Regions from separate parts of the Serratia aquatilis genome, predicted to be linked through region 1. Evidence: predicted binding sites of a transcription regulator. Region 1 holds the regulator's gene; each other region holds the start of a gene.
The links. Region 1 encodes PurR, which represses purine synthesis genes. Its sites were predicted from a motif close to CANGCAAACGTTTGCNTG; they were not measured.

Region 1 (4,056 bases):
GTGTTCAATAACGCAGCACAGGTATGGAACCACACCTTCTATTGGCACTGCTTGTCACCGCAGGGCGGCAATGAGCCAACTGGCGTGGTAGCTGAAGCAATTACTAAATCCTTCGGTTCTTTCGCCGCCTTCAAAGAGCAATTCACCGATGCCGCAGTGAAAAACTTCGGTGCTGGCTGGACCTGGCTGGTGAAGAAACCTGATGGCTCGCTGGCAATCGTCAGTACTTCAAACGCAGCTACCCCACTCACCGGTGAAGACAAGCCTGTTTTGACCGTTGATGTTTGGGAACATGCTTATTATATCGACTACCGCAATGCGCGGCCAAAGTACCTGGAGAACTTCTGGGCACTGGTTAACTGGGCATTCGTGGAACAAAACCTGTCTTAATGGCAGGTGGATGACCCAAATAATAAGGCGCAGCATGCTGCGCCTTTCATTTTGTTGTTATAAATCAGTTCAATGCCGCGATAAAGCCAAAAACAATAATCACTGCCAGTGCGCTGACCGTGGTGAGCAATGACATTTTTAAATTCGTATCCATATCGTAATTCCCTCTCAGATTAGTGTTCTCAAGCATAAAAGCCACACGATTAATGCGTCAAATCATTTTCACACAGTTCGTGATTAAAATCTTGTTATCATTTCCCGACTTATAATACCGATTAGCTCTTCCACTTTTCTTCATTATGCGACAAAATCCGCAATTCACTACTGCGTACCAAAATGCCCCTCCTGTTAAAGCGGCTTACGACTTCAGCACTAAAAACTCAGTTTTCGCTTATCTGGGGAAAGTTCTACGCAGGCAAACGATTAACATCATACTTACATGCCGTAACATGTAGGTTCAGGAGTTATTTTTTACATGGCAACGATTAAAGATGTGGCCAAACGCGCTGGCGTTTCAACCACCACCGTTTCGCACGTCATCAATAAAACGCGTTTCGTCGCCGAAGAAACAAAAGCGGCCGTTTGGGCAGCAATTAAGGAACTTCACTATTCACCCAGCGCCGTTGCCCGTAGCCTGAAAGTCAACCACACCAAATCGATCGGTCTGCTTGCAACATCAAGTGAAGCGCCCTATTTTGCAGAGGTGATCGAAGCTGTTGAAAACAGTTGTTATAGTAAAGGTTATACGCTGATCTTGTGCAACTCACATAATAACCTTGATAAACAACAGGCCTATCTGGCGATGTTGGCGCAAAAGCGTGTCGATGGTCTGCTGGTCATGTGCTCGGAATATCCGGAAAAGCTGTTAGGCATGTTGGAGGATTACCGCAATATTCCCATGGTAGTGATGGACTGGGGCGCAGCTCGTGGTGATTTCACCGATACCATTATCGATAATGCGTTTGAGGGAGGCTATCTGGCAGGGCGTTACCTGATTGAACGCGGTCATCGCGATATCGGTGCCATTCCAGGCCAGCTCGCGCGTAATACCGGGGGTGGGCGCCATCAAGGCTTCTTGAAAGCAATGCAGGAAGCCAATATCGACATCCGTGAAGAATGGATCGTTCAAGGCGATTTTGAACCTGAATCCGGTTACAAAGCGATGCACAAAATCCTGTCGCAGAAACATCGTCCTACTGCCATCTTTTGCGGTGGTGACATCATGGCAATGGGGGCTATCTGCGCTGCAGACGAATTGGGGCTTCGCGTACCGCAAGATATCTCAGTGATCGGCTACGATAACGTCCGCAACGCACGCTATTTTACCCCTGCGTTAACTACCATCCATCAGCCTAAAGAGCGTCTGGGAGAGATGGCCTTTACTATGCTACTGGATCGCATCATCAGTAAACGCGAAGAATCTCAGGTTATTGAAGTACATCCAAAACTTATTGAACGCCGTTCGGTAGCCGATGGACCTTTCATCGATTATCGCCGCTAACCGTTATTACCGGGAGCCTCTGGGTTACCCGGTATTTTTTCGCTCAACCACTCCTGATTGAGTGTTTCACTGTCTCCCAGATAATCTATTAGCCAAGCCATTACGGGTGACTGCGCATTTTGCTGCCACGTGAGACAACAGGCACTGGGAGGAAATGGCTCGAGCAGTTGCAGAACAACCAGTTCACCGCTTTGTACCAATGGCAGGACTCGATGCGCAGGTGCCATTCCTACGCACAGCCCATTACGCAGACAATCCACAGCAGACACCCAATCCGGCACGGTGAGACGCCGCTGGTTATCCAGTGCCCAGGTTACACGCTTCGGCAAATTTCGTGACGTATCCTCTAGCAAGAGTGAAGGATATGGCCGTAGCTGATCGTTTCTCAGTCGTCCTTCTAGACGAGCCAAAGGATGGGTTGCATTTACTACACACAACCAGTCCATAAACCCCATGTCGCGGAAAGCGAAACCGCCACCTACCGGCACAGCACTTGTTGCACCAATGGCCATCTCAGCGCGCCCGTCAACCAGGGCATCCCACACGCCGTTGAACACTTCTGGCTGGACAATTAACTCCACATCAGGGAAATGACGATAAAAATCGATGATTAATTGACGACTACGCCGTGGTTTGACAATAAGATCGACCGCAATCCTTAACTGCCCACGCCAACCATTAGCAACTTGCTGGCACTGTCGCCGAGTATCAAGCATTTTTTTGATAACAATCCGTGCTTCCTTGATAAAAAGGGCTCCGGCGGGAGTCAGTGCCACATCGCGATGGCGCCGCTCAAACAGTGGCACGGCCAGCCATTGTTCCAACTGCCGCACCGTGTAGCTTACTGCAGAAGGAACTCGATGAAGTTCTTGCGCTGCTGCACTGAAACTCCCGGTACGAGCAACGGCGTCTACCACATCGAGTGAATATTCAGACCACATAATTTTGCCTTCAATTTTTTTAACAGCACCTTGCAAATATTACCGTTTCACAAGCAGAGATCCAGCCGAGTACACTTGCCGGCGCTAAAAAACCTGCGACAACAAAAATTTAACGAGAAAGACATGCGAAACTTTGGATTTATGTTTTACCTGGCTGGTCTGAGTATGCTGGGTTATCTGGCTACCGATATGTATCTGCCAGCCTTCGGCGCCATGCAACAGGATTTACAAATTTCCGCCGGTGCTATCAGCGCCAGTTTGAGTATTTTCCTTGCCGGTTTTGCTTTTGCCCAACTGCTTTGGGGACCACTGTCCGATCGGTTGGGCAGAAAACCGGTGTTGTTGATCGGTCTGACACTGTTCGCTGTTGGCTGCCTGGGCATGCTGTGGGTGCAAAATGGTGCACAACTGTGGGCTCTGCGTTTTCTGCAGGCCATTGGGGTCTGCTCTGCGGCCGTAACCTGGCAGGCGATCGTGGTTGATCGCTACCGCGAGGGTAAGGCAAATCGTGTCTTTGCTTCCATTATGCCACTGGTTGCCCTTTCCCCTGCCTTGGCTCCGCTGCTCGGCGCATGGCTGCTCAATCATATGGGATGGAGGGCTATCTTCGCCGTGCTGCTCGGCATAACGGCATTACTGATCATTCCAACTTTATTACTTAAAGACACTAGGCTTGTGCCTTCGTCCGACAAAAAGCCAGGGCTAAGTTTTTTGCAGATTTTGAAATCCCCAATATTCAGTGGCAATGTCATGGTCTTTGCTGCCTGTTCCGCCGGTTTTTTTGCCTGGTTGACCGGCTCCCCCTTCATTCTCGGTAATATGGGTTATAGCCCAAATGACATTGGTTTGAGTTATGTGCCACAAACTTTGGCGTTCTTGCTAGGAGGATACAGTTGCCGAAGTGCGCTAAGTCGCATTTCTGGCAAAACCTTACTGCCATGGCTTCTGTTAGCCTATGGGTTCAGCATGGTTGCGCTCTTTCTGATCGCCACCTTGAGCAAACCGACATTGACCACGCTGTTGATCCCGTTTTGCTTTATGGCATTAGTTAACGGTGCCAGTTACCCGATTCTGGTCTCAAACGCCTTGATGCCATTCCCGGAGAGCAGTGGCAAAGCGGCAGCATTGCAGAATACGTTACAACTGGGAGGGTGTTTTATTGCCAGTCTGTTGGTTTCAGCCTTCATCGATCAACCGCTGTTGGCCACGGTAAGTGTGATGGTT
Region 2 (4,056 bases), 840 kb from region 1:
GGGTTTCCACGCCTTCCACGCCACGCAAAACCTGCAGCAAACGCACGCCGTAGATTGCGCCACTGGCGCCGGAAATACCGATAATGAGTCTTTTCATCAAGCTGGCCTCTGCCGGGGAATATCTGGTTAGAATAGTCGAATCCGGGCCGACTTTGCAGCAACCTTTGCATATTAGCAAGCAGGGAAGGCGTGCACCGCAGCGGACGCCACGGTGCACCATTTTGGCAAGGGCTTATCCCTCGTTGTGCATTTCCAGATTTTCAGCTTCAGTCTGGCCGCGTAGCGCCTTGGCATCATCATTGCGTAGCGCTTCCAGATACTCCAGATAGCTCTGATCGACATCTTTGGTCACATAAATGCCGTTAAACACCGAACATTCAAACTGAACGATATCCGGGTTATCTTCACGCACCGCCTCAATCAGGTCATCCAGATCCTGGAAGATCAAGCCATCTGCGCCAATGAGCTGACGAATTTCATCCACTTCACGCCCGTGGGCAATCAGCTCCGTAGCGCTAGGCATATCAATGCCGTAAACATTAGGGAAGCGGATTTCCGGGGCCGCAGAAGCCAAATAAACGCGTTTTGCCCCTGCGTCACGTGCCATTTCCACGATCTGTTCAGAGGTGGTACCACGCACGATAGAGTCGTCGACCAGCAATACATTCTTGTCACGGAACTCGGCACGGTTGGCGTTTAACTTGCGGCGCACCGACTTACGGCGAGCTTGCTGGCCCGGCATGATAAAGGTACGGCCCACATAACGGTTTTTAACAAAACCTTGGCGATAGGGTTTATCCAGGATGCGCGCAATTTCCAGCGCGATATCACAAGACGTTTCCGGAATAGGGATCACGACGTCAATATCCAGGTCTTCCCATTCGCGGGCGATCTTTTCACCCAGCTTCTGGCCCATGCGCACGCGTGCGCTATAGACAGAGATTTTATCCATGAAGGAATCAGGACGGGCAAAATAGACATATTCGAACAGGCACGGGTTGGTTTTTGGATTTTCTGCACATTGGCGAGTAAACAGTTGGCCCTTTTCGGTGATATACACCGCTTCACCAGGCGCAACGTCACGCAGGAACTCAAAGCCCAGCGTATCCAGCGCAACGCTTTCAGAGGCGACCATATACTCACAACGGCCATCTTCCAGCTCACGTTTACCGATCACCAACGGACGGATGCCGTTCGGATCGCGAAACGCCACCAGGCCGTGGCCGATAATCATCGCCACGCAGGCATAAGCACCGCGCAATTGCTGGTGCATCGCCGCAACCGCAGTAAAAATATTGTCTGACTCCAACGGGTAATGTTGGATACGGTCCAGCTCGGTAGCCAGCACGTTCAACAAGATCTCGGAATCGGAAGTGGTATTGATATGACGGCGGCCACTTTCAAACAGCTTTTGGCGCAATTGATTGGCGTTGGTGAGATTGCCGTTGTGTGCCAGCGTTATGCCAAACGGTGAGTTAACGTAGAAGGGCTGAGCTTCTGAAGCGCTGGAGCTGCCAGCCGTAGGGTAGCGCACATGGCCGATGCCTATGTTGCCCTGCAAACGCAGCATGTGCCGAGCTTCAAACACATCCTTCACCAAGCCATTTGCCTTACGCAGGCGAAACCCATTATGGTCATCAATGGTGACGATGCCTGCGGCATCTTGCCCACGATGCTGAAGCACCATTAACGCATCATAAATAGACTGGTTTACCGGCGTGAAACCGGCGATACCGACAATACCGCACATGTTGTCTTTTCCTCTAAGCCGCTACCGCCCCGGTAAATGGGTTGGTAAGAAACTCGACGTGCTCTGCAGGTAGTCAAAGAACCACCTGATGATGTAACTGAACTGGGGGATCAACTGTGATTGTTTCCAATCCGCACTTTGCGACAGCGTAGTAAAGGTATCCAGGAAGAATAGTATCGCCGCCACAATCAACACGCCACGTAGTGCGCCGAAACACACACCCAGCACTCGATCGGTACCCGATAACCCGGTTTTCTCTACCAACGAACTAATCACATAGTTAACGATAGCGCCCACAATCAGCGTTGCGATGAACAAAAAGGCAATCGCAATGCCGTTCCGCACCAGCTCATCTTCAAAACGAGTGAAGTAGGCTGCAAGGTAAGGATAGAAATGGCTGGCAACAAAGAACGCGCAACCCCATGTTACAAGTGACAACGCTTCGCGAACAAAACCTCGGATCAGGCTTACCAAAGCCGAAAATCCAATCAACGCTATAATGACGTAATCAATCCAGACCATGAACTATTCCAATGATGAATCGCCCCTGCATCCAATTCGCGGCGAATTCTAACAGAAAAAGAAAACGTTTGCGTAGCGGATTTCCCAACACGCAAAAAATAAAAAACGGTGGTGAAAATTCTCTAGCGCCACGTCTGCATAAGTGGAAAGGCTCCGTTTTACCGGCGTCTTTCCACTCGATGCCATACCAAGATTAACGCACGCCATAAGCCTTGATCTGCCCACTCAGGCCACTGATGGCATTCAGTTCAGGCAACGAAGACTGCAGCTTCTGTTTTGACGCATCGGGGCCGACAAAAATCCGGGTGATCTCACCTTGTACCGGTGTTGATGGCACGGTATAGGCACGATAGCCAGACAGGCGCAACGAGGCAACGATCTCGTTAACCTTGGCGGCGTTTTTCAAGGCGCCTAATTGCACCACAAAAGCTTGCCCTGCTGGGGCTTTTTCTTCTACTGCGGGTTTAGGCTCTGGCTTAGGTTTAGGCTCTGGTTCAGGCTTCACCTGCGGTTTAGGTTCAACCTTCGGTGGCAGTACCGGTTTAGGTTTCACTTCTACCGGCTTAACTTCGACCGGGTTCGGCTTCACTTCGACCGGTTTGGTCTCTACCGGGCTTGGTTTCACTTCTGCCGGTTTTGGTTTAACAGGCTGGAGTGGCTTGGTTTCAACCGGAGGCGCAGCTGCGTTGGACTGCTGCTGACGTTGATTCTGGTTGGCAGCTTGGTTAGCTGCCTGCTGGGCTGCCGCCTCGGACGCTGCTTGTTGTTCTACCAATGCCCCGGCACCTTCCGGTGGTTGGGAAGGTAAAGGTTGGCTCGCCGGTGGTATTAAATCGGTTTCATGGGCATCACCCGGCTTTGGCACCAGAGGAATAGCTGCAAACTCATCCTCGTAATGCTTTTTCTTTCCATCCAGCAACCCCGGCAGGATAATCACGCCCAGGGCCACCAGAATCACCGTTCCAACCAGTCTGTTCTGAAATTTACTTGCCACTCACACTCCCCGCCTCTCGTCTAACGCCGCCATCACATGTGCAACGGTGTGGAACGAACCACAGACGATCACAATATCCTGAATATCTGCATCCTGCATAGCTTGACGCCAGGCAGTTTCGACATCGGCAAACTGCTGCGGTTCCGCCAGATGTTGCGCCAGTAACTCAGCACTGGCACCCCTTGGCCCCTCAAGCGGCGCGCAATACCATTCATCCACCTGCTCACTCAGGCAAGCTAAAGTTCCGGCAATATCCTTGTCAGAAAGCATACCCACTACGGCTCGCACCTTGCCCTCGCCTCGCGGAAGTTTCACCAGCCGCTCAGCCAGATAGGCAGCCGCATGCGGGTTATGCGCAACATCCAGAATCAACAGCGGATTGTGCTGAATAATCTGGAAGCGGCCAGGCAAAGTCGCCTGCTGCAACCCGGCAAAGATCGCCTTCTCATCGATTTCTAACGCAGAATAATGCAGCGCGGCCAAAGCCGTAGCGGCGTTGGCCAGCGGTACGTTAGGCGTCGGTAAGTCTGTCAGATGTGTACCGTCGCACTGCCATTGCCAGCGTTCGCCCTGCTGTTCGCTGAAGGCCCAAGCTTCACCCCGGCGATACAGTAGCGCTCCCAGATTTTCCGCCACCTGGCCAATGCTTTGCGGCATATCAGGCTCCCCCACCACGGCTGGATTGCCGCCACGGAAAATACCTGCCTTTTCACGGCCGATACTCTCGCGATCGCTTCCCAGCCAATCGGTGTGGTCCAAAGCGATACTGGTCACCACGGCAACATCGGAA
Region 3 (4,056 bases), 1.2 Mb from region 1:
GGCATCTTCACCCGGGTGACCGGCTGCGGCCATCCAGTTGGCGGACAATTTCACCCGCTTGAGCGAGCCGATTTCCGTAGCTGCCAGGTTAGTCAGCGCTTCCCCTACTGCCAAGCGCCCAGAGGCGGCAAAGTCCAGCAACGCAACAGGTGCTCGTTCACCTATCGACATCGCCTCACCGTAGTAACTGTCGAGGCTGGCTGTCGTCACCGCACAGTCTGCAACCGGAATTTGCCATGGGCCAACCATCTGATCGCGTGCCACCATTCCGGTGACGGTGCGGTCACCAATGGTGATCAGGAAGGTTTTCTCCGCCACGGCTGGCAAATGTAACACCCGTTTTACCGCATCAGTGATAGTGATCTCCGAGCGCTGTAACGCCTCGCCATCGGCCTGTTGGCGTTGAACGTCGCGAGTCATTTTAGGGGTTTTGCCCAGCAGGACGTCTAACGGCATATCTATCGGCTGGTTAGCAAAATGGCGGTCATTGAGCGTCAGATGGCGCTCTTGCGTCGCTTCACCAATCACCGCATAAGGCGCACGCTCGCGGCGACAGATAGCATCAAACTGAGCCATCTGTTCTGGCGCAACGGCCAGCACATAGCGTTCTTGTGATTCGTTACACCATACTTCCAACGGGCTCATGCCGGGTTCATCGTTCAGAATGTCACGCAATTCAAAGCGACCACCACGCCCACCGTCACTCACCAGCTCCGGCATGGCGTTCGAAAGTCCGCCCGCTCCAACGTCATGGATGAACAGGATCGGGTTGTGATCCCCTAACTGCCAGCAGCGGTCGATCACTTCCTGGCAACGGCGCTCCATTTCCGGGTTATCACGCTGTACGGAAGCAAAATCCAGGTCGGCATCAGACTGCCCTGAAGCCATGGAAGATGCCGCACCACCGCCCAAGCCGATATTCATCGCCGGGCCACCGAGCACCACCAGTTTGGCGCCCACGGTGATTTCCCCTTTCTGCACATGGTCGGCACGGATGTTCCCCAGCCCACCTGCCAGCATGATTGGCTTATGATAGCCACGCAGTTCGACGCCATTGTGGCTGTTAACTCGCTCTTCATAAGTACGGAAGTACCCTACCAACGCCGGGCGACCAAACTCGTTATTGAATGCCGCACCACCCAATGGCCCTTCAGTCATGATATCCAGAGCAGTTACAATGCGATCCGGCTTGCCGAAATCCTGTTCCCATGGCTGTTCAAAACCAGGTATACGCAAGTTGGAAACCGAGAAACCCACCAGCCCAGCTTTCGGCTTGGCACCACGGCCGGTCGCGCCTTCGTCACGGATCTCGCCACCGGAACCGGTCGCTGCTCCCGGCCATGGTGAAATCGCCGTCGGGTGGTTGTGAGTTTCTACTTTCATCAGGATATGTGCTTCTTCCTGATGGTAATCATAGTGGCCATTTTCCGCAGAAGGGAAGAAACGGCCGACCTGTGAGCCTTCCATCACGGCGGCATTGTCTTTATAAGCAGAAAGCACGTAGTCCGGCGTCTGCTCAAAGGTATTCTTGATCATTTTGAACAGCGACTTGGGTTGCTGTTCCCCGTCGATGATCCAATCGGCGTTGAAAATCTTATGGCGGCAATGCTCAGAGTTGGCCTGAGCGAACATATACAGCTCGATATCCGTCGGATTGCGCCCCAGATCGGTAAACGCCGCCAACAGATATTCGATCTCGTCCTGTGCCAATGCCAAACCCAGTTTGCTATTGGCCTGTTCCAAGGCGCTGCGCCCCTGGCCGAGCACGTCTACCGTTTGATACGGGGCGGGCTGATGGTGAGAAAACAGTTTTTCCGCTTGTTGCAGTTCGCTGAATACCGTTTCCATCATGCGATCGTGCAGCAACGAGGCCAACGCCTGCCACTGAGCATCGCTTAAATCGGAAGCGGTAACATAAAATGCCAAACCACGCTCAAGACGCACCACCTGAGTCAAGCCGCAGTTGTGAGCAATATCGGTAGCTTTAGAAGACCAGGGAGAAATGGTGCCCGGACGCGGTGTGACCAGCAGCAAGCGGCCTTCAGGGGTATGTTCTGCGAGAGACGGGCCATACTTTAGCAACCGTTGCAGTTTTGCATGTTCTTCAGCACTGAGCGGCGCACTGATGTCGGCAAAGTGAACGTATTCGGCGTAGATATCGTCAATCGGCAGTTGAGCCTCTTGGCAGCGGGACAGCAGTTTGTTAATACGAAAAGCCGACAAAGCGGGCGAACCACGCAGTATTTCCATAATCAAAGTTCTCTCGTCTTCGAAGCCACTGAACTCAGTGCTTCATTGGGCGCAACAGGCAACAGGGGAAAACGCGCGCCATTATAGAGAATCCTCGCCGCCGACGAAACCGTTTGCGTGGCTATTATTCATAAAAGCTATTCCCACCTTCGAATTGTCATAACGTGTCAATAAAGTTGCACACTGGCGCTATGTTGCGCAAAATGCCTCCGACACTGGTGATTTAACCATGATAAAACCAAAATCCGGCCAACATAAAGTGTGCTTTTATTTGAGATAACTATTTGAAACGCCTGAAAATAAATTACATCCTAATCGGTGTAGTCACCTTGCTTCTGGCTCTTGCCCTATGGCCTAACATCGCCTGGCGTGGGGGCTTGAGTGACGAACTGGAAGCTATCAAGTCACGAGGAGTTTTGCGTATCAGCACGCTAAACTCACCGCTGACCTATTTCAATACCAAACAGGGGCCGGGGGGCATTGACTACGAATTAGCCAAGAGCTTTGCCAATTACCTCGGGGTGAAACTGGAGGTGATCCCGCACAATAATATTAACGATCTGTTTGACGATCTGGATGATGGCAATGCCGATCTGCTTGCCGCAGGTTTGATCTACAATCCAGAGCGCCTCAGCCGTTCCAGAACTGGCCCTGCGTATTATTCGGTATCCCAGCAGGTAGTCTATCGACTGGGTAATTTGCGGCCAAAAACATTCGCGGACATGAAAGGCAAGCTGGCGGTTGCGTCTGGCTCAGCGCATATCAGCACGCTAAAACAGCTCAAACAGGATAAATACCCAACTCTCAGTTGGGAGTCGTCAAGCGATCTCACTTCAAAAGAGCTGTTGGAGCAGGTGGCCGATGGCAAGTTGGATTACACCATCGGAGATTCAGTCACTATCGCCCTGCAGCAGCGGATCCATCCGCAGTTGGCTGTCGCCTTTGATGTTACGGAAGAGGAACCAGTGACCTGGTATCTGAAACGTGGGCATGATGACAGCCTTTATGCGGCATTACTGGACTTCTATAGCCAGAAAATAGAGGACGGTACGCTAGCACGGCTGGAAGAGAAGTACCTTGGTCATGTGGGAAGCTTTGATTACGTGGATACCAGAACCTTTCTTTCGGCAATCGACGTCGTATTGCCTAACTTCCGCTCGTTATTCGAAAAGTATGCCAACGAAATTGACTGGAAATTGCTGGCAGCTATTGCTTACCAAGAATCTCACTGGGATCCTCAAGCCACCTCTCCAACAGGTGTAAGAGGCATGATGATGCTGACCCGGGCCACCGCTGACGGCCTTGGCGTCAACGACAGGCTCGATCCGGAAGAGAGTATTCAAGGCGGTGCACGCTATCTGCAACACCTGATGGCAAAAGTACCAGAGAGCGTGCCGGAGGATGAACGTATCTGGTTCGCCTTGGCTGGCTACAATATGGGTTGGGGCCATATGTTGGATGCACGCAAGCTGACAAAAAACCAGAAAGGTAACCCAGACAGTTGGGTCGATGTGAAGCAGCGCTTGCCGATGCTAAGCCAGAAGCGCTACTCCCCATTGCTGACCTATGGCTATGCACGTGGCAGCGAAGCCTATAACTATGTGGAAAATATCCGCCGTTATCAGGTCAGCCTTGTGGGTTACCTACAGGAAAAAGAGAAAAAGGCGGCTCAAGAAGCGGCAAAACACGCCGATTCAACCAAAGGATATCCAGCAGTCGATGCCAAGTTGGCGCTCAACTTTTGATTATGGGATTACTGTACGGAAACGCATGACAAGAGCGTAACAGATTGATTTTCAGTATATA

Region 2: a site for PurR is predicted at 2,330-2,347, ahead of cvpA (colicin V production protein). Genes of this name have one in related genera too.
Region 3: a site for PurR is predicted at 2,353-2,370, ahead of purL (phosphoribosylformylglycinamidine synthase). Genes of this name have one in related genera too.

The regions. Positions count from the first base shown of each region.
Region 1 covers NZ_CP173186.1:2,731,821-2,735,876, forward strand. The annotation lists gene sodB (superoxide dismutase [Fe]) at 1-390, shown strand, start outside; gene SAQUA_RS12285 (YnhF family membrane protein) at 455-544, opposite strand; gene purR (HTH-type transcriptional repressor PurR) at 866-1,891, shown strand; gene punR (DNA-binding transcriptional activator PunR) at 1,888-2,832, opposite strand; gene punC (purine nucleoside transporter PunC) at 2,956-4,056, shown strand, end outside.
Region 2 covers NZ_CP173186.1:1,894,225-1,898,280, reverse strand. The annotation lists gene SAQUA_RS08530 (UbiX family flavin prenyltransferase) at 1-97, opposite strand, end outside; gene purF (amidophosphoribosyltransferase) at 233-1,750, opposite strand; gene cvpA (colicin V production protein) at 1,772-2,272, opposite strand; gene dedD (cell division protein DedD) at 2,466-3,266, opposite strand; gene folC (bifunctional tetrahydrofolate synthase/dihydrofolate synthase) at 3,267-4,056, opposite strand, start outside.
Region 3 covers NZ_CP173186.1:1,503,025-1,507,080, reverse strand. The annotation lists gene purL (phosphoribosylformylglycinamidine synthase) at 1-2,253, opposite strand, end outside; gene mltF (membrane-bound lytic murein transglycosylase MltF) at 2,535-3,995, shown strand.